2 regions of the Bacillus sp. 5RYD7K genome follow, and region 1 is predicted to be linked to the other one. Evidence: riboswitches for the same ligand, from Rfam matches in the RefSeq annotation. Region 1 holds a riboswitch; the other holds the start of a gene.
The links. Region 1 has a riboswitch for S-adenosylmethionine ahead of metE (5-methyltetrahydropteroyltriglutamate--homocysteine S-methyltransferase). Riboswitches for the same ligand answer to the same signal wherever they lie in the genome.

Region 1 (12,276 bases):
GACCCGTGGGACCCAGATGAACCCTGCGATCGTGATGATCCGGATGACCCGCGGGACCCAGATGAACCTTGGGATTGTGATGATCCGGATGACACGTGCGACAATCCAAGCGACTCATGTGATCCGCGTTTTCCGAATCCTCCGCCCGAAGATCCGTGCGACGGTCTGTTTTACGGCCGCATTGGCTGCTGTGAGTGCGAGGATTGTGAGGAATGCGAATGGAGGAGGAAAGGCGGGGAGCGTTCATAAAGGAAGAGATGGGTGAAGCATATGCCGTATCAAAGCCTCTCAAAAGCGAAACAGACATCTTTTGAAGCGATGCATTGTCTCACAATTGCGCTGTTACATATATTAGCTGTGACCGTTGATAAAAGAAAGGATTCAAATTACAAAGAAGAAATCAGGCTGTTCTCCGCATTGTGCCGCTGGCAGGCGGAAACAGGCGGGCGTCTGTTTTTAATGATCAGCATGGAAAGAGAGCAGAAGCGGATGTATGAGCGGCACTTTCATGAAATGAAGACAGTGACGGAACGAACGAAAAAATTCATTTCTGAAAGCCCGCCAGAATTCCGGACGCATCCCATTACGCAACGGGCGGTCAGGCAGCTTCGGGAATGGGATCCGGAATCATCTGCCGAACCTGCCGTCAGATGGGGGCGGCCTGTCTTCGTAACGATGAACGGCACACCTGAAAAGCCTTGGTTCAATCAACAACTCCAAAAGCGGGAAAGGTGAGAACATGAGCGGAAATGCTGAATGTAAACTGACGCTTTGCATGATTGTAAAAAACGAGGAGAGATATATCTCCCGGTGTTTATCAAGTGTACAAGATATTGCGGACGAGATCGTCATTGTAGACACCGGATCACAAGATAATACAAAAGATATCTGCAAAAGTTTTCAGGCCAGAGTGTTTGATTTAGAATGGGAGAATGATTTCGCCAAGGCGAGAAATTACGGCCTGCAGCATGCAGAAGGGGATTGGATTTTAATGCTTGACGCGGATGAAGAGCTCGATCAGGAGAGCGGCCGCTTTATCACTTCGCTGCTTCATGATGAATTACCGAGCCGGGGACTTTTAAAAATCATCAATTACACGGGGAAGCAGCTGGATGAAAATGAAGCGTTTGAAAGCATGCAGCCGAGACTGTTCCGTAATCATGAAGGCCTTCTGTATCAAGGCAGAATACACGAAAATATCACCTCTTCCAATGAGGAAGAAAACAATGCTTTTTTTACGCTTCCTTGTGTGATTCATCACTACGGTTATTTGGAGCAGGAAGAAAAGATCAAACAAAAACATAAACGGAATATCAGCATTTTAAATGAAGAGCTTTCAGAGGAAAATCCGGATCCGTGGCTTATTTATCATTTGGCAAGCGAATGCTATAGAATAAAAGACTATGAAAAAGCATTACATCTTGTCAACGGCTCAATTTTTCAATTTTTAAGTGAAAAACGAATGCCTCCGTCTCTCTTGTATCATTTAAAATATACAATATTGCTTGAACTCAAACGGTATGAAGAAGCGGAGCAAGGGATTGACAAGGTGCTCAGGCTTTATCCTGATTACTGCAATCTTCATTATTATAAGGGCCTTATATTATATCATTTGGAAAAGTACAGAGCGGCTATCAAAGCATTTGAAAAAGGAACGAAGATTGAAGAAGAAAATGCTGGCCACTTACATTTAAAAGGTGCCGGCGATTTCAGAGCTTTTTATCATATGGCGAAATGCCATGCTGCATTAAACCATGATATGACGGCCGTCGCTTACGCCAAAAAATCCGTGAAATCTAATCCTCAATTTAAACCTGCACAAGAACTTCTGACACAATTAAAAAAGGATCAGCGGACAAACGCCTGATCCTTTTTTTGTTCCGTTAACATAATCGAATAATGTTCAACGCCGCACCGGCACTTCCTCCGAGCAATGCCGCCTCACCTAATAATCCGAACAGCTGAAGCTGGATGGTGCTGCCTGCTGTCAAATTCACAATGAAGGAGTTGTTGAAGTTTGCCAATGACACGGCAGGTGCAATAATTGAACTTGCAGGCGGGGCGCCGTTAATCAGGACCCGTGAACTTACAAGCAGGCCGGCTGCTAAATTAATCTGGTAGGAGATATAGTACCGCCCTGCCGGCGCAACGGTAAACATAGTATTAGCAGCATTTAGCCGTAATATCTGCGGAAAGGTTTTGATCATTCGGCAAGGAAATGGCTGTGCCGCCGATAACAACAGCGACAACACCGCCGCCCGTATTACTTGCAAATCCGGAAGTCGCCGTTAAACTTGTTCCGGTAACACCCGCAGCGCCGGTGGCTCCAGTGATACCAGTGGGTCCAGTCAGTCCGGTGGCTCCGGCAGCACCAGTGCTGCCTGTGGGCCCGGGGACCCCTGTAGCTCCAGTAATTCCTATCGGTCCATTTTCTCCAGTAGTGCCAGTGACCCCGGTAATCCCGGTCGGCCCCGCCAGTGCAGAGATATTTGAGATACTGTCCAATTTTGAGCCGAGAAGAAGCTCCTGTTTCATTAAACTGTCAAGCGTATGACGGACGCTCTCATTCAAGTTCAAAATATCCGCAAGACTTGACGGCGGCCCTGTTAACCCGGGAATCGTTCCGAGCGCATATTGGATTATTTCTCCTTCCGCATTCAGAATATGTGCCATTCCCAGCTCTTCCATAGCAATTGATGAAAGAAGAAGGTCAATGGTATCGTCTCTGGAATGGGTCACGACAGGGGTGATGTTAGGTAAATTAGGCTGTGACACAATGTCCCTCCTTATGAGTTGACAGAAAATGTCTTCATTACGTATGAAGTCCCCGAAAAAAAGCGTAAAGCAGTACTGTATCAATATATTCACTTGTGCTGTCCATTTTTCTGAAAGAATGACCTTAATGAATCAATTGCGTTCACGAAAAATAAACCTGCGTTGTGAGCAGGTTATTCTGGATTAATATACTTTTTTGCGGGCGGAAGTTTTCCAGACGTCAAAGGGCGCGGTATGATCGGAGAAGCTGAGATGATAAAAAGGAATTGATCTCTCCGTCCGCTGTTTCTTGATTTCTTCATATATGAAGGTGTCATCAAAGCCTGCGTCAGAAGCATCTGAGTGGCTGGATGCGAAATATACCGCTTTTGGCCTCGCCCAATAAATGGCGCCTAAACACATAGGGCAGGGTTCACAGCTTGTGTAAATCACACAATCATCAAGCTGATATGTTTGAAGTGTCCGGCACGCATTCCGGATCGCCGTTACTTCAGCATGGGCTGTCGGATCGTTGCTGGATGTCACATTGTTCCGCCCTTCGGCGATAATGACGCCGTTTTTAACGATGACGCAGCCAAAAGGCCCTCCGCCTTCATCCACGCTCTCAACTCCCAGCGTGACCGCCCTTTTTAAAAATGAAATATGCTGATTCATCTCAAATCCCCCTCGGTTGATCGATTACTTTAACTATAGCGGAAGATACATCTTAAAACATTGGCAAATCAGTCAAAATAACAGCCGGAAATGGGATCATATATATAAAGAAACTTTGTCTATATATCTTGTGCATGTCCTGCAAAAACTCTCTTTTTCATTTCCAGTTTTCTGTATAAAAGGGCAAGAAGCATAGAGGGGATCGTACAAACAATCATTCCGATAAAGGCGTACCGGGGTTCAATTTCATATAAAAAACCTCCGAAAACAGTAAATACCGCAGTGCTCCAGCTGAGCGCAAGCGCTGAATATATGCCTTGGGCTTTCGGGACTTGCGCAGGGGAAATATGTTTAATTAAATATTTCATAAATGCATAGTGTCCCATCGCGAATGAACAGGCATGCAGCGTCTGCGCGAGGCAGAAAATGATGACATGCGGAAAGGCAAATACGAGTATCCAGCGTACGGTTGCACCAAGCGCAGCCAAAGCGAGCAAAGCACCAGCCGTAAATTGATGAAAACATCGGTCAGCGATTGCAAAGAAAATGATCTCCGCAATAACGGCGATGTTGATGATGATTCCGATTGCATATGCGGGTGCATGGATTTCCTGCAAAAAGAGATAACCGTAATTGTAATAAGACGCATGTGCCGCCTGCAGCAAGATAACGATTGCGAGCACCAGACCGAAATGTTTGATGCGGAATAAGGCAAGCATGCCCTCTTTTTTTGTACAATCTGTTTCCGGCCGTTTTGAAAGAACAGCGGGCGCATGCATAAAGCTGAGGCATACGAATATCAGAGTGCTCAAAAGCAGTGCCCATAAAATCACTTGATCTCCAAATATACCTGTAAAGACGGACAGGATGACGCCGGCTGAAACAAATCCGGCGGACCCCCATTGCCGGCTGGTTCCGTAATCTCTTAATTCATTATGCTGTACCAAAACGCCGCAAGCGCTGTCCAAAGCAGGCATCAAAGCCGGATAAAACACATGCAGCCCTAATGTGACAAGAAGCAGGCTTTGAAAAGAGTCAGCCGGAATATAACATAAAAGCGCAAGAAGCGTACCGATTCTGGCTCCGTTCAATATGGCTCTGCTGCTGAATTTTCCGGATAAATAAGGAAAGAAAAACAATGTGGAAATTCCTCTTGCCGCCAGACCTAAGCTCATAATGAAACTGGCTTCGGATACGGAAACCCCTTTTATATGAACCATCCATCCCGTCCAATAGGGCAGAAAAATCCCCCATGTCATAAAAAAGCTAAAAAAATGCAGACTCATCCAGCGATATGCGTTCATTCCCGTTCCTCCTTTTCATTGGCATGTTATCATGTAAAACGTAAAGATAATATGAGATATCTCATATATTTCGGGGTGGACGATGGAAATTTATAAAGGTGAGAAAAAACGGCATCAGATAGAAAAACACTCAATCGCGCATTTATTTTCTTTTCCCGCTGAAGAGTATATGGAGGTGCGGGAATATCAGCGGGATGAATGGATGATTCAAGAGGGCATGAGGCCGGACTTCCTGTTTTACGTGATTGAAGGAAAAGCGAAAATATATGTAACCCATCAAAACGGAAAAGTATCGTTAATTAATTTTATCAACAAAAATGATTACATCGGAGAGATGGAACTATTACATGAAGTATATTACACAAAAGGCATTCAGGCCTCAGCGAAGACTGTTTGTTTCGCTCTGCCAATTTGCCGCTGCCGCGGGCAATTGCTGCAGGATGCGAATTTTCTGCGTGAATTGGCTAAGTTTTTAAGTGATAAGGCAACGCTTATGGCTTCAAAGTATTCACAAAGTCTGGCGTTCCCGGTTGAAAATCGGCTTGCTGATTTTATTTTGCAGACGGCGTATGAAGGATTTTATAAAGAGAAGCACGTAACGGTTTGTGATTATTTAGGTGTATCTTACCGTCATCTCTTGCATGTGCTGACGCAATTCTGCCAAAAAGGGTATTTGCAGAAAGAAGGGCGGGGCTATCAAATTAAGCAGCATGATTCACTGAGTGAACTTGCAGAGGCGCTGAAGAATAAGTAACATGCTCAAAAAAACAGCCATCCGCACATTAGGGATGGCTGTTTTCATTATACAAGCTGAGCTTGTTTTTTTCGCGCCTGTTTCGCAGCGTCGACCATATTTTTTAATGCCGCAACGGTTTCTTCCTGCTGTCTTGTTTTCAGCCCGCAGTCCGGGTTTACCCAGAAGCGGTCTGTCGGACACACTTCAAGCGCATCATCGATAATTTGATAGATTTCTTCAGTAGCCGGCACGCGCGGGCTGTGAATGTCGTATACACCGAGTCCGAGGCCTTTCACGTAAGGATGATCTTTCAGATATTCTAAAAATCCTCCGTGGCTTCGGCTGTGTTCGATTGTGATGACATCAGCGTCAAGGTCATTGATCGTATCGACAATATCTTCAAAGTTGCTGTAACACATATGCGTATGAATCTGCGTCTCATTTTTCACAGAAGACGTCGTTAATCGGAAAGCTTCTGCTGCCCAAGTTAAATATTCATCCCAATCCTGCGTTTTTAACGGCAGGCCTTCACGGAGCGCGGGTTCATCCACTTGGATAATCTGAATACCGGCATCTTCAAGCGCTTTTACTTCTTTTCTGAGGGCAAGCCCGATCTGGAAGGCGATTTCTTTTCTTGAAATATCCACGCGCGGGAATGACCAGTTTAAAATGGTGACAGGTCCCGTCAGCATGCCTTTCATGTGCTTTTCTGTCAGCGATTGGGCATAGATCGTATCTTTTACCGTCATCGGTTCGATAAATTCGACATCACCGAAAATGACAGGCGGACGTACGCAGCGTGAACCGTAAGACTGCACCCATGCATATTTCGTAAAGGCGAACCCGGCCAGTTTTTCACCGAAGTATTCGACCATGTCCGTCCGTTCAAATTCTCCGTGAACGAGCACGTCTAAGCCGATTTCTTCCTGAATGTCAACCCAGCGCTTCGTTTCCGCATTAATAAACGCTTGATACTGTTCATCCGTCCAATCTTTTTTCCGCCATTTTTGCCGTGCGCTCCGCACTTCTGCAGATTGAGGGAAGCTTCCGATCGTCGTCGTCGGCAGAAGGGGAAGACCGAGTGATTCATTTTGCAGCGCCAATCGTTCTTCAAAGCTTGCAGGGCGGGAGAAATCTTTTTCTGTCAGCTGATTCAATTCTTCTTTTTGAGCTGAGTTCGCTCCTGTTGCGAATGCTTTCAAAGCTTTAAGTGCCGCTTTTGACTCTTCGATCTGCTCACTGACGGCCGCTTTGCCGGACAGAAGCCCTTCTTTTAAGACGCCGAGTTCCGCCAGTTTTTCTTTAGCGTATGACAGGCCGTTCAGCAAATCCTTTTCAAGATGCTCATCAGGGTGTTTCGCCACCGGCACGTGCAGAAGGCTGCTTGAAGGCTGAATCCATAACTCCTCAACATCAGCGTGGCTGAGGATATCCAAAGCCGCATCAAGGCCTTCTTCAACATCGATTTTCCAAATGTTTCGGCCGTCGATCACACCGGCTGCCAGCACTTTATCTTTCGGGAAGCCGTGCTTTTTCAATTGCTCAAGGTTTCTGCCTTTATCATGCACGAAATCAAGCCCGATTCCCTGTACAGGATACGAAACGAGTTCTTCATATGCATCAACCGAATCGAAGTATGTCTGCAGGAGGACATTCAGCCCTGAAAGCTCTTTTGTAATAGATTCATAGAGTTCTTTTGCGGCGCGGACATCTTCAGCTGAGGCTGTCACAAGGGCTGGCTCATCAATCTGAACCCATTTGACGCCTTCTGCTTCAAGCTCTTTCAGCAGCTGTACATAAAGAGGAACAAGGCGCTTTTGAATCGCTTTCGCCTCTGATTCTTCGTATCCTTTCGCAAGTGTGACGAATGTATACGGACCGACAATGACAGGTTTCGTTTCCGCTCCGAATTCTTCTTTGATCCGGCGGTAGTCGTCAAGCTGTTTGTTTCTCGTCAGACGGAATTCAATGCTTTCGTCATATTCAGGAACGATGTAATGGTAGTTGGTATTGAACCATTTTGTCATTTCACTGGAAACGGCGTCTTTAACACCGCGGGCAATCGCGAAATATGTATCAACGGGATCCGTGATGCTGCGGAATCTTTCCGGAATCCAGTTAAAGCTGACGGCGGTATCAAGCACATGGTCATAATGAGTAAAATCAGAGACCGGCACGATATCGATATTTTGGTCAAGCTGTGTTTTGACAGCTGATAAGAATAAACCGTCAAGCTCTTTAAGAAACGTTTCTTTATCAGTGTTTCCTTTCCAATAAGCCTCAAGCGCTTTTTTCCATTCTCTGTTCAAGCCGATTCTCGGAAAACCGAGATTTGAAGTTTTGATTGTAGTCATTAAGTCTCCTCCTTTAAGTGAGATGTAACAAAAAAGCCTCTTTCTCATGAGAGAAAGAGGCTTTAACATCAAAATGTAAGCCTCTCTTATCTCTCAGATCACGTCTGATGGAATTAGCACCGTGCCTTAGGAGACAATCGTCTCGGCGCAAAAATCACGCGCCCCATTTCACAATGGAATTACGGTCGGTTGCTGTTGGGGTCAAAAGGCCAATCCCTCGCCCAACTCTCGATAAGAGAAAATATTTCAATTTTTTTGAAAAGTTACATCATTTGTTGGTTATCTTATCAGCTTATTCAGATCACTGTCAATAGAAAATCTCACATTTTAAAAATTGGTGATGTTGACAAGCGGATCAATCATTATATGAGAAAAATATCAGAAAGACAGCAGCTGTGCCTGTTCGGCTCTTTCCATGAGCACATCAGGTGCGTCTAAATACAGAAATCCGTTCCCGGCCAATGTTTTGGCGATGCCCAAAGGAAGAGTCCGCCGCACAAGCTGGGCATAAATTTCGGCTTCAGAAAGCGTCCGCTGAAACGAGTCCTGTTCAAGCCCTTTTATTAAGGCCAGCGCTCCGCTCACGTGCGGGGCGGCCATTGAAGTGCCCGTCAGCTTCCCGTATTTATGGTTGGGAAGGGTGGAGAGAATGTTTTCTCCGGGCGCCACGAGGTCAATTTCTTTATTTGCGTTTGAAAATTCTGACGATTTACGGGCGATTGAGACTGATCCGACGGCGATCACTTCGTTGTAAGCGGCCGGATACGACAGTTCTTCTGTCCGCTCGTCTCCGTCACCTTCATTTCCTGCTGCGCAAACGACCAGTACACCGCTTTTTACCGCATTTGTGACGGCTTCTTTCAGTTCAGGCACATCGTTCGGCCCGCCGAGTGACATGGAAATAATGTCCGCCTTTTGTTCAACGGCGTAGTTGATGCCGTTAATAATCCATTCGTATTTGCCGCTGCCGTTTTGACCGCCGAGAACTTTAACGATTAAAAGGCTCGCTTCCGGCGCAACACCTGAAATTCCGCCGTTTGAATCATTGGCGGCAATCGTTCCGGAAACATGTGTCCCGTGGCCGTTGTAATCGGAAATCGCGTCTTCTTTGCCTTCGTCATCATCGGTGAAGTTTTTTCCGCCGATAACCCGGTCTTTCAAATCAGGATGATTAATGTCGCAGCCTGTATCAAGCACCGCGATTTTAATATCCTTTCCTTTAAACCCTTTTGCCCACAATTCTGGCGCCTTAATCACTTTAATACCCTCAGGAAGCTCGTTCACATCCATGATCTGCTCATCCGTGACATAAGGAATCAACCGCATTTCACCATTCATAAAAAAGCCCTCCTTTTTTATGCTTGCGAGTGGATTCAAGGGTGTTGCTACTATTTTATGGCAGATTATGCCGTTCGGGAAGAGTCATTTGAAGCATTTTGATAAAAAAGGCGCAATCTATTGCACTAAATAATTTCAAATAATTGGATGGTTCAACGGCTTTTATTTTGATTCGGCATCAGCTGACGCTATAATTGGAAATGGGAAAGGAGAAGAGGTATGAAGATAAATGAAGCATTGTACGACTATTTTTCCGAACGGGTGGATCAAATTGCGAAAGAATGGATTGAAACGATGGAAGATTCGGATCCGAATTCGATTTACTCTTTGACAAATCCCGTCATCATAGAAGAGCTGATGGAGCAAGATAAAGAATTTTACCGGTATATTAATAAAATGTATATCATGCCGGAAAAAGAATTTTTAGAAGAGTTCGAGCGATGGGTGATTGAGCTTGCGAAAGACCAGAAGCATCTGGATACCCCGGTCCAGTATGTGGTTCGTGAATTCATGAGAAACCGGAGACTGTACATCAGTTATTATGATGCGTTTGCCGATAAACATGAATCTTCGTTTGCCGAGGGAGAAAGGAAGAGATGGGAGAATTTAATCGTTCAAGTATTTGATTTTACGATTTACACATTTGTCGATCACGCCGAATATAATTCGAAAATGCAGCTGAATGCGCAAAGAGAAATGATTTTAGAATTAAGCTCGCCGGTTATTACGCTGAGCAATCGGACGGGGCTTCTGCCGCTTGTCGGCAATATTGACACGGAACGCGCCAAATACATTCTTGAAAATACGCTGAGTACATGTGCAAACCGGCTGATTGAGCATCTGTTAATCGACTTGTCGGGCGTAGTGGTTGTCGATACAATGGTGGCGCACCAGATTTTTAAATTAATTGAGGCGCTGAACCTGATCGGCGTTTCGTCCACTTTATCCGGGATCAGGCCGGAAATTGCCCAAACCGCCGTACAGCTCGGCATTAATTTCTCGGATATTACGATTAAATCCAACCTCGCCCAGGCTCTCAATTATCATCAGTAACATACATATAAAAACAGGCTGCCGAATCACTCCGGCGGCCTGTTTTTATACAAACAACAGTGAAATGAGACAGCTTGCGCCGAATAAAAGGAGCACGAGCATGAAAAAGAACCAGTCGGCGCGGCGCACAGTAACCGTTCTGTAAAACGTGCGGTTTCGGCTCCCTGTAAAGCCTTTAGATTCCATTGCGATCGCTGTGCGTTCCGCCTTTCTGATGGCGCCTGCCAAAAGCGGGATGGTAAAGCGCCTGAAGGCAAAGAGCTTTCCTTTCAGCCCGGAATCAGATGCCGCGCCTCTGATTCTGTGCGCCTGTCTGATAATCAGGATTTCATCTTTCAGAAGAGGAAGAAACCGGAACCCGGCGATCACGCCGTAAGCAAGCTTCGGCGGGAGCTTACATTGCTGAATCAGACTGAGCATAAACAGAATCGGATCGGTTGTGAAAAGAAACATCATCGACAAAGCGGAAAAACATAAAATACGAAACGCGATAGAAATCCCGAGCGTCGCATTATCACTGTTGACGGCAATCGGTCCGAGCTTAAACAACAGATTGCTTTCGGTTGTCGGGACGTGTCCGAATACGGCGGCTGTCCATAAAGATCCGAAGGCAAGAATGACAAATGGAACCGTAAACAGCAGCCATTTTTTCAGCGGCACACGTCCCGCCAAGAGGACGCCTCCGGCAATGATAATATAAAACAAAGCAGGCGTGTACGGGTTATAAATAAACGACAGCATAATGACGCATAACAAAACAGCCGCCGCCTTAATTGACGGGTTAACAGCCTCCAGCCGCAGGTTCATTTCTCCGCCTCCTGTCGTGTTTCATCCATTCATACCGCAGCGGCAAAGCTAAATGCGCCCGCTCCGCGATTCCGATATGATCGGAAAACAATGAGTCCGGCGTTCCGCGGTACACCAGCTTCGTGCCGCAGAGCACAAGGATCGAATCGGCATAATCTGAGACGAGCTCCATATTATGTGTCACCATTAAAACAGCCGTTCCTTCCTTTTGGATCTCCTGAAGCATCAGCATGCACTCACGCGCCGTTTTTGCGTCCTGCCCGAAAGTCGGTTCATCAAGCAGCAAAACTTTCACCTGATGCATAAGCATCGTCGCGACGCTGAGCCTGCGCTTTTGTCCTTGGCTTAAAGAGAACGGATGCTGTGAGGCATAGCGTCTCAGGCCGAACCGGGTTAAGAGCTGAAGAGCTTTCTCCTTTGCGGCTTGACCGTTTTCAAAGCCGAACAAGAGCTCTTGAATGACGGAATCTGTGACAAACTGGTGTTCAGGATTTTGGAAAACATACCCCATCAGGCGCCGAAGCTCTTTTTCCGAATAGGAATCTACCGGTCTGCCGTCTATTTTGATGTCTCCGCTCACAGGGCGGATGAGCTTGGCCGCGGCGGACAGGAGCGTGGATTTTCCGGTTCCGTTAGGGCCGGCAATCGCGGTGATTGACCCTTTTTTTACGGAAAAGCTCACGTCTTGAAAAATGGTGTCCGTTCCTCTTGTGAATGACAGCCCGTGAACACTCAGCGCGTCCTCTGCCGAAAGCGCGGCGGGCCGGGGGCCGGGAAAGGGCGGTACAGGTTCTTGAAACAGTCTTTCCTTGCACAATGTAAAAGGGATGCTGACGTGCTTCTGCAATGAGATCACCCGCGGAATCGGAATGCCGAGCTGCGTCAGCTCTTCAAGTTTTGTTTCAAAGATCGCGTCGGTCTCTCCGTCCATCACCTTCTGACCCGTTCCGTCAAGGACAATCGTCCTGTCTATCCATGGCGCCCAATGATCAAGCTGATGCTCGATAACGAGAAGTCCGAAGCCTTTTTCGGCCTGCAGTTCTTTGATCAGCCGCACCAATTCCCGCACGGAATATGGATCAAGCTGTGCCGTCGGTTCGTCTAAAATAATGAGTTCCGGTTCCATCGCAATGATACAAGCGAGCGCGACCTTTTGTTTTGAACCGCCTGACAGCGAGGCGATCGTCCGTGTTTTCAGATGAGTGATTTCTAATTTTTCCAAAACGTCCTCAATAATTGAGTCCATCTCTTCTTT
Region 2 (12,276 bases), 1.9 Mb from region 1:
CACTCGATTTTGCTGTCGCGTCCGCGCGCGGCTCCGCGGCGGTTGACGTATGTTGTGACGCCTGCTGACAAGTTGTCAACGGCACCGTACGTCACGCTGGCATTATCACCTGTGATCACTTCACTGATAATGTTGAATACAGCTTCTTTCGGATTCACCGTGCTGATATAGTTCTCAACGTAAGTGACGGAGCTGTGGTCTTCAGCGACGATCAGCACGTGGTTGAACAATGCCGTGTCATTGCTTTCATGAACGTAAACGGCCTGAACAGGCGTCTCCACCTGAACGTTTTTAGGAACATAAAGGAATGCTCCGCCGTTCATTAATGCCGCATGAAGCGCAGTCAGTTTATGCTCGTCGACCTTTACTCCGTCTTTCATGAAGTATTTCTCAACGAGGTCGCTGTGCTCACGGGCAGCCGTTAAAATGTCCGTGAAAATAACGCCTTTGTCTTTCAGCTCTTTAGAGAGAGACAGGAATGCAGGCGTTTGGTCACGCTGCACATATAACGTTTTGTCTTCGTTTTCGATATCGATCAGCGCTTTTGCTTCATCAGCTAAATCTTCCAAAGAAGCAAGCGGCGCGTTTTCTACTGTATGCTTGTTGAACTTTGTAAAGTTCCAATTTGTGATTTTTGTTTTATCAGGCTTAGGCAGCGGCAGATCTTCAGCTTTTTCAAGAGCCTGTAAGCGCAGGTTTTTCAGCCAGGCAGGTTCTTGATGCTTTTCGGAAAAGCCTTTGACATATTCCTGATCTACGGATAGTTTCGTTTCCAATGTCATGTTAATCCCCCTAACGCTTACGCTTCTTGACCTACAGTTTCGTCTTCAATGCCGAGTTCTTGTTTAATCCAGTCATAACCTTCCGCTTCAAGGCGCTGTGCAAGCTCCGCACCGCCTGATTTCACAACGCGTCCCTGCATCATAACGTGAACGACATCCGGCGTGATGTAGTTCAGAAGGCGCTGATAGTGAGTGATCATTAAGCAGCCGAAGTTTTCGCTGCGCATTTTGTTGATTCCTTTAGAAACGACTTTAAGCGCATCGATATCAAGACCTGAATCGATCTCGTCAAGAATGGCGATTTTCGGCTCGATCATCATAAGCTGAAGGATTTCGTTGCGTTTTTTCTCTCCGCCTGAGAAACCTTCGTTCAGGTAACGCTGCGCCATTTCAGGGTCCATTTCAAGGAACTCCATGTTTTCGTCCATTTTGCGGATGAATTTCATAAGAGAAATTTCATCGCCTTCTTCGCGGCGTGCGTTAATCGCAGAGCGAAGGAAGTCGGCATTCGTCACACCGCTGATTTCACTTGGGTACTGCATCGCAAGGAAAAGACCCGCCTGAGCGCGCTCGTCCACTTCCATTTCCAGTACATCCTTGCCGTCAAGCGTGATGCTGCCTTTAGTGACTTCGTATTTCGGATGTCCCATAATCGCTGCAGAAAGCGTTGATTTACCGGTACCGTTCGGCCCCATGACAGCGTGGAATTCGCCGCCTTTTATTTCAAGGTTTACACCTTTTAAGATCTCTTTTCCTTCGATTTCAACGTGAAGATCCTTGATCGTTAATGTTGAAGCAGCCATATCTATACCTCCAAAAATATATAATCATTATTCTCAATTTATTCTCATTCTAATTTTATAACAAATGAAAAGTAAATACAACTTTTTATATTACCCGGAACATTCCTAAAGTTTATCAAAGATCAGGGTGTAATTAAAGCTGTTTAAAACAGAAAAAGGGCGGAATTCCACCCTTTTTTACTGACCGATTTTCTCATTAAGCTGCGCTGCGAGGAACTTGCTTTTTTGGTACTCAAGCTCCCTCTGCCGTTCGACTTCCATCCTTTTTGAAAGACGCCGTCCGTATTCCTCGTAGCCGATGCCGTGTGACTTCTGCATCGCTTTTTCCATTTCAGGCGTATAGTCAAGGTCCAGTCTCTCGTGGCTGGTGCAGATAATGAATCAATCCCTTCATATATTTGCTTCTATTGTAACAATGATCCTCTGCTCCGGCCAAAGGGAGTGTGCCCCTGAATCCTTTCGAATGTGCCGGTAACCGGCGCTGGCTTTATCTGAAAAACGGTATTCATACGATTGCTCTTTCTAATGCGTTGTATGTCCGAATTCCTGAATGCACTGCTGCACGAGGGTTACTCCCTGACTGAGAGCCGCGCCTCCCCCGAATGCCGCCGCGACGCTGATGACCTCAAGGATGTTTTCCTCTGTCGCACCCTGATCAAGACAGCCTTTCGTGTGATAAATCATGCAAAATTCATCTTGAGCGCTGATGCTGATGCCCAGAGCGATTAATTGTTTCTCTTTTTCAGTTAATGAATCCGCTGAAAAACACTGTTCAGTAAATTCATTAAACTTCCGCCCCATCATCGGCATTTTTTGCTCGAATATGCCTAAACCTTCTTTATATTGTTTCAATGCGTCATGCACGCTTTTTCCGTTATCCTGGTATTGAGCCACTGCCATTCCCTCCAATCGTTAACCTTCCTTTTTATTATGGACAGTTCTCCGATTAATACCCGAAAAAAACCCCGGATGATCCATCCGGGGTTTTTGCTTTATTCAGATACAGGAAGCACGGCTCCGTCGTATTTTTTCTCAATAAAGTCTTTGATTTTCTTAGAGTGAAGCACTTCCATAAGCGCTTTGATTTTCGCTGATTTTTCGTCGCCTTTTCGCACAGCGATGATGTTTGCGTACGGGTTGTTTTTCGTTGATTCCACTTGAATCGCATCTTTTAACGGATTCAGTTTGTTTTGAATCGCATAGTTGACGTTAATGAAGACTGCATCGCCTTCTTCTTCATTATATGCTTTCGCCGTTAATTCAGGGGCGATTTTTTTGAATGTCAGGTTTTTCGGGTTTTTCGTAATGTTTTTCGTAGTGGCGTCAATCGTTTTTACCTTCGGATCAAGTGTAATCAGTCCGGCTTTTTCAAGCATCGCCAGCATACGGCCTTGTTCAGCGACGTTGTTTGTCATGATGATGGTCGCGCCTTTAGGCAGGTCTTTCAGTGATTTGTATTTTTTCGTATAAATACCGAACGGCTCAAGGTGAACGGCTCCGGCATTCACGAGTTTGTAATCTTTATTTTCTTTCATTTCCTGTTCAAGGTAAGGAACATGCTGGAAGTAGTTCGCATCCACTTCATTATCAGCTAACGCTTTGTTGTACATTTTGTAATCGTTCAGCACTTTTACTTTTAATGTGTAGCCTTTTTCCTTCAGGAGCGGCTCCGCTTCTTTTAAGATTTCAGCGTGCGGCGTCTTTGTCGCAGCGACGACGATTTCCTTTTTATTTGATCCGTTTGATCCGCAGGCGGCCAAAACTCCCGCGAACACAAGCAGCAGCGCACTTAGTACAATCTTTTTCAATGTAAATCCTCCCTTATCTTTTGTCTATTATATTTGTAATCACATCACCGATGATTTGAATGATAAAGACGATGATGAGTATAAATACTGTCGCTACAAACGTTACATCCGTATTATTGGACTGGTACCCCTCTACATATGCAAGGTTTCCGAGTCCGCCTGAACCGATGGCGCCGGCAATGGCGGTAGATCCGATCAGGGCGATGGCTGTAACGGTGATGCCCGAAATTAACGCAGGCATTGATTCAGGAATCAGCACTTTGAAGATAATCGTCGATGTCTTTGCTCCCATTGATCTGGCAGCTTCGATGACTCCTTTATTGACTTCCCGCAGCGCGATTTCAACAAGCCGGGCATAAAACGGCGCGGAGCCGATAATCAGCGCAGGCAATGCGGCGTTCGGCCCTAAAATCGAGCCGACTAAAATCTTAGTAAAGCCGAGAAGCAGAATAATTAAAATAAGAAACGGAATAGACCTGAAAATATTAACGACCGCCGCAATCACGGTGTTAATGATTTTATTTTCCCATAAGCTTCCCTTGCCCGTTAAAAAGAGCAGAAGACCGAGTATCGCTCCGATGACAAATGAAAAGACTAAGGCGATGACCGTCATATAAAGGGTCTCGTATGTGGCCGTCCACAGCTCGGTTAAATCAACGTTCGGGAACCATTTTTCAAACATTTGTGATCACCTCTGCTTCTACCTGTTTGTCTTTGATGAACCGGATCACGTTTTCTACTTCTTTTTCCTGACCGTCAATATGGATGAATAAAGAACCGTAGGCTCCGTCCTTCGTCTGTGAGATTTTCCCCTGCAGAATATTGACGTCCACCTCAAAGTTTCGGATCATCTCCGTAATGAGGGGCTGCTCGGCGGCCTGCCCGACAAATGAAAGCTGAATCGTTTTTCCTGTCGCGGTTTCCTGCAGAAAATGCTGGATGGTTTCTTTCGTCTCCTCCGGTTCTGTCACCTGCTGAACGAAACGCTTGGTCATCGGTTCGCGCGGGTTTCTGAAAACTTGGAGCACTTCGCCTTCTTCAACGACTTTCCCGTTTTCCATAACGGCGACTCTGTTGCAGATTTTTCGGATGACGTGCATTTCATGGGTAATGAGCACGATCGTCAGACCGAGTCTGTCATTTATATCGGATAAAAGATCCAAAATTGAATCGGTCGTCTGCGGGTCGAGCGCTGATGTCGCTTCATCGCACAGAAGGACTTTCGGATTGTTGGCGAGCGCCCGGGCGATGCCGACACGCTGCTTTTGACCGCCGCTCAGCTGTGACGGATAAGACTTTTCTTTCCCCTCTAATCCGACCAGTTTAATCAGCTCATCGGCGCGGCGGACCCGTTCGCTTTTTTTCACGCCGGCGATTTCCAGCGGAAACATAATGTTCTCCCGAACGGTGCGCGACCACAAAAGGTTAAAATGCTGGAAAATCATGCTGATTTCCTGGCGCGCTTTTCTCAGCCCGCGGCTGCTTACTTTATTTAATTCCGTCCCCGCAACTTCCACGATACCTGACGTCGGCTTTTCAAGGCCGTTCAAAAGACGGATTAAGGAACTTTTACCAGCTCCGCTATATCCTATAATTCCAAATATTTCGCCCTTTTTGATATCAAGAGTGACATCTTGGACAGCATTGACATCCCCATGCTTCGCTTTATAAATTTTTGAAACATTTTGAAGATGGATCAAAGCAATCACCTGCCTTACACTATTCTAAGAAATCTTCCGGTTTTCTACGCAAAAGAAAAGCCTTTCTGCAAAAATGAGCAGAAAGGCTTATTGAAAAAGGCCTTTCTCTCATCTTTCAAAGCAGACCGCTTTGAGTGAATTGGCACCATTTCAACATCGTTGATGGTTGCCGGGCTTCATAGGGCACTTCCCTCCACCTCTCTTGATAAGAGAAAACATATCGTATTTTCGTCCGGAAATTCTTACTGTAGAATAGCACGGCGAATGATAAAAAGTCAATAAAATAAATAATGGAAGCTATTGTCACATAGTAGATTGGCAGTTTACGGCCGTTTGCTGATCGTCTGAAAAAATCCGTTTGTCAGCCAGAGGATGGCCTCCAGCTTCAGCAGGGCCCGGAATGATCCTTTCACTTTGAGTTTTCCGCTTTGGATGAGCTTCTGCAAAGAGACATCACCGTGCAGGAGATGGATGATTTCCGTCTGGTTTCCGTAAAAGGTCAAATTAGATTTTTCCTTTGAAACCGACGTTTTTCTCATTTCTCCCTGTCCGTTAATTGAGACCGTTAAGGCTTCCTTTTCTCCCTGGAATGTAATCAGCAGCGTTGAGGCGTTTAATAGCGGTTTCAAAAACAGATGCTGTCCGTCATTCTCCAAAACTTCTATTTTCTCCACTCGTATAACCTCCCGTTTTAATGGCCATACATACACTTTCTCTTTTTAACGGACAGAACCCTTTATAAACCGCACGACATTTTCCTGTAAAAATTGTCACATCGGGAACGTTTGCGATGTTTTTTGTTTAATCAGCTCATATAAATAAGAAACGGAGCGGAAGGCGTATCCTTTCTCAACAAGTTCTCCGCCTTTAAACAGCAAAAAGCACGGAACGCTCTCAATCTGATAGGCTTTGGCGAATGCGGGGGAATAATTCACGTTGTTTTTATAGAAGGCGGTGCCGGGCAGCATTTCTTCGACGACAGAAAGCATCTTGGACGCCAGCTGGCATGTGCCGCAAAACGGGGTGTACAAATACAGGAGATAGACGTCATCCTGAATCAATTCGAGTTCATTTTCTTGGAGTTCTTTCATTTTGATTATCACCTCAGGTCGTTCTTTTTCAAAAATACAGGGTCTGCATCAAGGCCGGCTCTGATCAGCACAGATGCGAGATGATGGCCCGGGCACGACTCGACTTGCCTGTATGTTCTGTCTATATAGATATGGCGCGCTTCGGGAAGCTCCCGTTTCAGCTGTTTTCTTAATTTTTCTCCGGATTCATCTGCGTCCGTTAATATAAAGACGTCTCTGTCAAACAGGCGGTCCGCCAAATCTTCCAGTTCGGTTTGGCCGATCGTCCCGTTTGTACAGACGATTTCCGCGGGTTCGATGAGCACTTCTCTGACTTTGATTTTATCCGATTTCCCTTCTACGATGATCACCTTTTCATCTTCGTTGTTCATAAGCATCACCTGCCGATTGTTTTAGCGTCAGATTAAAAAAGAAGGCAGTGAAATTCACCGCCAACTGTTAACACCAGCCGTTCTCATAATCGCAATCCACATATTTCGGATCACTGCCGTTTATGACATCGGCTGTTTTATAAAATTTTTGATTCTCAAATGAAAAGCCCTGTTTGAGCTCGTACTGGTTCATGCCTGTCATCTCGCCGATGGCTTCATTTTCATGAAACAAGGAAAACCGGCCGTTTTGAAAGCGGCCCGTGACGTTTTCCGTCACATCGACCTTTTGTTTATCAAAAGCCATATTAGACACCTCCCGTTACAGATAGAATGTCCAAATGGCCCTTTTGCTATCCGATCAGTCTTCCTGTGTCATTTCGTCATACTGCTCGGAAGTCATGAGGTTTTCGATTTCTTTAGCATCAGCCGGTTCCACGACGATCATCCACGCTTTTTCATACGGAGATTCGTTTACGAATTCAGGGCTGTCATCAAGGTCTTCGTTCACTTCCGTCACCGTTCCGTTAATCGGTGCGTACAATTCGGATACGGTTTTGACGGATTCTACGCTGCCGAATGGCTCGTCCGCTTTAATTTCAGCGCCGACTTCCGGAAGCTCGACAAATACGATATCGCCAAGTTCGGCTTGCGCGAAATGTGTAATCCCGATACGGGCTTTTCCGTCCTCAACTTTGACCCATTCGTGCTCTTTGGAATAACGCATATCTTTCGGTGTGCTCATCTAAATCCCTCCAATTTTTTCTTATAATAAGAAGATACCATAATTCTTAGAACGCGGCATTACATCCAATATTTTTCGAATTGGTCTTCTTTGAAGCCGACAGTGACTTTTTCGCCGTCTGTCGTAATCGGGCGTTTCAGGAGCATACCGTCAGATGCCAGAAGGTCAAGCTGTTCATCCTCTGACATATGATACAGTTTTTCCTTTAGGTTCAGCTCGCGGTATTTCATGCCGCTCGTGTTGAAAAACTTTCTCAGCTCAAGGCCGCTCTTTTCATAGAGGTCTTTAATTTCTTCTTTCGACGGAGTTTCCTCCACAATATGTATCTCGTTTATTTCCTTACCGCGGTCTTCCAGCCATTTTTTCGCATTACGGCACGTTCCGCATTTAGGGTACCAGTAAAAATTTAACGACATCTTCTTCACCCCTTGTAAATGATCGTCGTTATTTTAACACAATCACTTGTAAAAACCTATAACGTTGCTTCATGAAAAAGCGCTCCGGATGAAGGAGCGCTTACAGCATGTGATCAGACGATATATTTTTCTTCACGGAAGACAGCGGCAGCCGCTTCACGTTTTTTCCGGATCAGATTTTTCGGTGTCAGGCGCGTCAGTTTGCGCAGCACGGAAAGCATCATGCGGAGGGAATCTCCTTCCTCCATGGCGATCAGTGATTCTTTGGCATGCGCTTCAATATTCTGAAGGGCTTCCTGGGCAAAGATCTCCGTATATAACAGCTTTTGCGCGGCTTTTTCGGCACCGTCCGCCGCAATCGCTTTTTCCGTTCTGAGGACAGCAGATTCCAAAGCGTACACCGCGCTGACGATATCAGCGATGTTCACCATGAGTTCCTGCTCGCCTTCGATCTCTTTTCCGTATTTCTGCGCCGCGAGCCCCGCTGTCAAGAGGGCGATCTTTTTCGCCTGTCTGACAATGTATTTTTCCTGTTCAAGAGGCTCTGAGCCCGGCTCTTCAGGCATCAGCATCATGAGCTCTTCCTGGAGCGCCTTCGCTTTTTCAAAGAGCGGAAGCTGCCCTTTTACGGCTTTTTTCAGGAACGTGCTCGTTACGATCAGGCGGTTGATTTCATTTGTGCCTTCAAAAATTCTGTTGATTCGCGAGTCACGATAGGCGCGCTCCACTTCATATTCCTGCATAAACCCGTAACCGCCGTGAATTTGAACGCCTTCGTCGGCAATGTAATCAAGCGTTTCAGATCCGCACATTTTGTTGAGCGAGCATTCAATCGCGTACTCGGCGATTGACTTTGCGACTTCGCGTCCGTCTTTTTGCGCTTCTTCCGTCAGCCGGCTCATATTATCTTCGAACAAGCCCACTGTTCTGTATACAGAGCTCTCCATGGCGTAAAGCCGTGCCGACATTGTCGCAAGCTTTTCCTGAGTGAGCGTGAAGCTTGAAATCGGCGTTTTAAATTGCCGGCGCTGGTTTGCGTAAGCGGCAGACAGCTCAATCACCCGTTTAGAAGCGCCGATTGTGCCGACGGCAAGCTTGTAGCGTCCGATATTCAGGATATTAAAGGCGATGACATGGCCTTTTCCGATTTCGCCAAGAAGGTTCTCTTTCGGCACTTCCGCCTGATCTAAAATCAGCGTTCTCGTCGATGAACCTTTAATCCCCATTTTTTTCTCTTCAGGGCCTGTTGACACGCCCGGATAATTTTTCTCTACGATAAATGCGGAAAACTTATCTCCGTCCACTTTTGCGTAGACGACAAAGACATCTGCAAAGGCGGAGTTAGTAATCCATTGTTTTTCTCCGTTGAGAATATAATGTGTGCCCGCTTCATTCAAAACGGCCGTTGTTTTCGCGCCGAGGGCATCTGAACCTGAACCGGGCTCAGTTAAGGCGTATGCCGCGATTCTTTGTCCTGAAGCCAAGTCCGGCAAATAGGTTTTTTTCTGTTCTTCCGTTCCGAAGAACACGATCGGCAATGAGCCGATACCGACGTGAGCGCCGTAAGATAGCGAAAAGCTGCCGGCACGCGAAAATTTTTCCGTAATGAAGGCTGAACTGATTTTATCCAAGCCGATGCCGCCATACTCTTCAGGCACGTCTGCTCCGAGGAGGCCCAAGTCTCCGGCTTTTCTGAGCAGTCTGACTGAATGCTCAAACTGATGGTTTTCAATTTCATCAATATAAGGAAGCACATCGTTTACGACATAGTCTTCTGTCGTTTTGCCGATCATTTTATGTTCGTCTGTAAAGTCCTCCGGAGTGAATATTTGATCATATCCCGTCTCCTCAATCAGAAAGCTGCCGCCTTTTTTGACGTTGACCGTTTCCTGTTTCATATTCGTTTCCCCCTTTGTTTAAATGAGCTCAAATACGCCGGCAGCGCCCATGCCGCCTCCGATGCACATCGTCACCACGCCGAATTGCTCGTTTCTCCGTTTCATTTCATGTATGAGTGACAGGGTCAGCTTCGTCCCCGTGCAGCCGAGTGGATGTCCGAGCGCGATGGCGCCCCCATTGACGTTCACCTTTTCTTCATCTATTCCCAGTGATCTGATAACTTGAATGGCCTGTGAAGCAAAGGCCTCATTCAATTCAAAAAGCCCGATATCCTGCAATTCGAGTCCGGCAAGCTTGAGCGCCCGCGGAATAGCTTCAATCGGACCGATCCCCATGACCTCAGGGGGAACGCCGCCTACGGCAAAGGAACGGAATTTGACTAGCGGCGCCAATCCGAGCGACGAAGCTTTTTCGCGATCCATCAGCATGACAGCAGCCGCGCCGTCACTCGTTTGTGAAGAGTTCCCGGCCGTCACGGTTCCCGTTTTAGAAAAAGCCGGACGGAGCTTTGCCAATACGTCAGCCGATGTGCCGGGGCGCACGCCTTCATCTTGAGAAAAGGTAAATTGTTTTTTCCGCGGCTTATGGTCATCCCCGACTTCTGTCAGCGATACTTCAACCGGCACGATTTCGTCATTAAATTTCCCTTCTTTAAGGGCTTTCGCGGCATTCTGATGGCTGCGGACGGCAAATGCATCCTGGTCTTCTCTGGATACGCCGTATGTTTCGGCGACCTGCTCCGCTGTGTGCCCCATACTCATGTAATACTCAGGCGCATGCTCCGCCAAAGCGATATTCGGGCGGGTCACATGCCCCATCATCGGAACTTGCGACATGGATTCCGCCCCGCCGGCGATGACGGTGTCGCCCGCGCCGATCATAATTTTTTCCGCACCGTAAGCGATGGATTGAAGTCCGGAAGAGCAGTAGCGGTTCACCGTAATGGCCGGCACCGTATGAGGAAGCCCCGCCAGCGCACCGATATTCCGCGCCATATTTAATCCTTGTTCGGCTTCTGGTGTTGCACATCCGATAATTAAGTCATCTATGTTTCCTTCATAGCCTCCTGCCCGTTTCAGCGTTTCTTTCACACAAAGCGCGCCTAAATCATCAGGACGAACGGCTGCAAGCGACCCTTTTTTCGCTTTACCGACCGGCGTTCTCGCACCGGCCACAATGACTGCTTCTCTCATAAACACCCTCCTAGTTCCGTAAAGGTTTGCCTTTGACCAGCATATGCTGCATTCTCGCTTGAGATTTCGCCTCGCCAGCGAGGCTTAAAAAGGCTTCTCTTTCAATCTCGAGTAGATATTCTTCTGAAACCTCGGTGCCGAACGGGACTCTTCCCCCGGCAATGACATGGGCCAGCTTCTTCGCAATCTTCATATCGTGATCTGATAAATAGCCGGATCTTCTCATTTGGTCTGCTCCGAGCAGTAACGCAGCACAGCCGGTTTCTCCCGTGACTTTTACTTTTTTGAGGGCAGGCGGGCGGTATCCGCTGTCATATAAATAAGCAGCCAGCTGTTTCGCATCGTGCAGCAGGTGATCCTGATTCATGCTGACACGGTCTGCCGCAGACAAAATCTTCATATCACGGGCTTCGTGCGCCGAGCCGGACACCTTGGCAAGCGCAATGGTTTCGAAGGTTTTAATGGCCGCGTCCATCAGTTCACTTCCGCCGTTCAAGTAATTCATGTACAGCTCTTTATTTCCCCCGCCGCCCGGAATAAGGCCGACGCCGGTTTCGACAAGACCCATATACGATTCGCTCGCCGCCTGAACGCGTGCTGCCGGAAGACAGACTTCCGTTCCTCCGCCGAGTGTCATTCCGAACGGCGCCGCCACAACAGGTTTGGCGCTGTATTTGATGTTCAGCATCGTCTGCTGAAAACGGCGGATGACAAAATCGACTTCCATGAAGTTATCATCCTGAGCTTCCATTAAAATCATCGCAAGGTTTGCTCCCGCGCAGAAATGTCTGCCTTGGTTTCCGATGACAAGACCTTTATAATTTCGCTCCGTTTCCTCAAGCGCATTGTCAATCATCTGAATAATGTCTAAGCCGATCGCGTTGCTTTTCGTATGAAATTCCAGCAGCGCGATATCATCGCCGAGATCAATCAGACTGGCGCCGCTGTTTTTATTGATCACGCCCTTTGTTTCCTTTACCGTTTGCAGGCTGATCCGTTTCGGATTTTCTTTCACAGCCCTGTATTGGCCGTCTGAATAGTAAAATCGTCTTCCGTTTTCCTTCATATAAAATGTTTCATGGCCCTCGTCAAGCATTTCTTTCACCCAGCCGGGAAGGTCTGCGCCTTCTTGTTCAAGCCGCTCCGCTGATGTTCTGACACCGATGGCATCCCATATTTCAAACGGGCCTAGCTCCCAGCCGAAGCCCCATTTCATGGCGTCGTCAATCGCTTTGATATCATCAGCGATTTCACCTAAAAGCCGGGCTGAGTATAAGAGAGTTTGCGACGTGATATTCCAAAGCAGGCGGCCGGCGCGGTCATCAGAGTATATAAGCGCTTTCATTTTCCCTTTGGCACCCTTTGCCTGTTTGGCGGCTTCTAAAGCGGGCGTCTTCATTTTCGAGCGCTCGCCGTATGTCATGGTAAGCGGATCGAGCTCATATATTGTTTTACCTTCTTTTTTGTAAAA

Region 2: another riboswitch for S-adenosylmethionine. It lies ahead of metN (methionine ABC transporter ATP-binding protein MetN); the one in region 1 lies ahead of metE (5-methyltetrahydropteroyltriglutamate--homocysteine S-methyltransferase).

What each region holds. Positions count from the first base shown of each region.
Region 1 covers NZ_CP191200.1:3,533,039-3,545,314, reverse strand. The annotation lists gene ACQE26_RS17185 (alpha-helical endospore appendage domain-containing protein) at 1-249, shown strand, start outside; gene ACQE26_RS17180 (hypothetical protein) at 271-735, shown strand; gene ACQE26_RS17175 (glycosyltransferase) at 740-1,867, shown strand; partial or broken gene ACQE26_RS17170 (BclA C-terminal domain-containing protein) at 1,884-2,775, opposite strand; gene ACQE26_RS17165 (nucleoside deaminase) at 2,959-3,429, opposite strand; gene ACQE26_RS17160 (MFS transporter) at 3,549-4,733, opposite strand; gene yeiL (transcriptional regulator YeiL) at 4,816-5,487, shown strand; gene metE (5-methyltetrahydropteroyltriglutamate--homocysteine S-methyltransferase) at 5,535-7,823, opposite strand; SAM riboswitch class I at 7,907-8,061, opposite strand; gene isp (serine protease Isp) at 8,202-9,161, opposite strand; gene ACQE26_RS17140 (STAS domain-containing protein) at 9,381-10,214, shown strand; gene thiX (HMP/thiamine ABC transporter permease ThiX) at 10,260-11,021, opposite strand; gene ACQE26_RS17130 (ABC transporter ATP-binding protein) at 10,996-12,276, opposite strand, start outside.
Region 2 covers NZ_CP191200.1:1,642,168-1,654,443, reverse strand. The annotation lists gene sufD (Fe-S cluster assembly protein SufD) at 1-782, opposite strand, end outside; gene sufC (Fe-S cluster assembly ATPase SufC) at 800-1,585, opposite strand; gene ACQE26_RS08205 (YuzK family famiily protein) at 1,763-1,915, opposite strand; gene ACQE26_RS08200 (carboxymuconolactone decarboxylase family protein) at 2,108-2,485, opposite strand; gene metQ (methionine ABC transporter substrate-binding lipoprotein MetQ) at 2,578-3,393, opposite strand; gene ACQE26_RS08190 (methionine ABC transporter permease) at 3,407-4,075, opposite strand; gene metN (methionine ABC transporter ATP-binding protein MetN) at 4,068-5,093, opposite strand; SAM riboswitch class I at 5,199-5,305, opposite strand; gene ACQE26_RS08180 (SCP2 sterol-binding domain-containing protein) at 5,417-5,767, opposite strand; gene ACQE26_RS08175 (thioredoxin family protein) at 5,864-6,184, opposite strand; gene ACQE26_RS08170 (toprim domain-containing protein) at 6,193-6,555, opposite strand; gene ACQE26_RS08165 (YusG family protein) at 6,623-6,859, opposite strand; gene gcvH (glycine cleavage system protein GcvH) at 6,914-7,297, opposite strand; gene ACQE26_RS08155 (arsenate reductase family protein) at 7,357-7,713, opposite strand; gene ACQE26_RS08150 (acyl-CoA dehydrogenase FadE) at 7,827-9,611, opposite strand; gene ACQE26_RS08145 (acetyl-CoA C-acetyltransferase) at 9,630-10,805, opposite strand; gene ACQE26_RS08140 (3-hydroxyacyl-CoA dehydrogenase/enoyl-CoA hydratase family protein) at 10,816-12,276, opposite strand, start outside.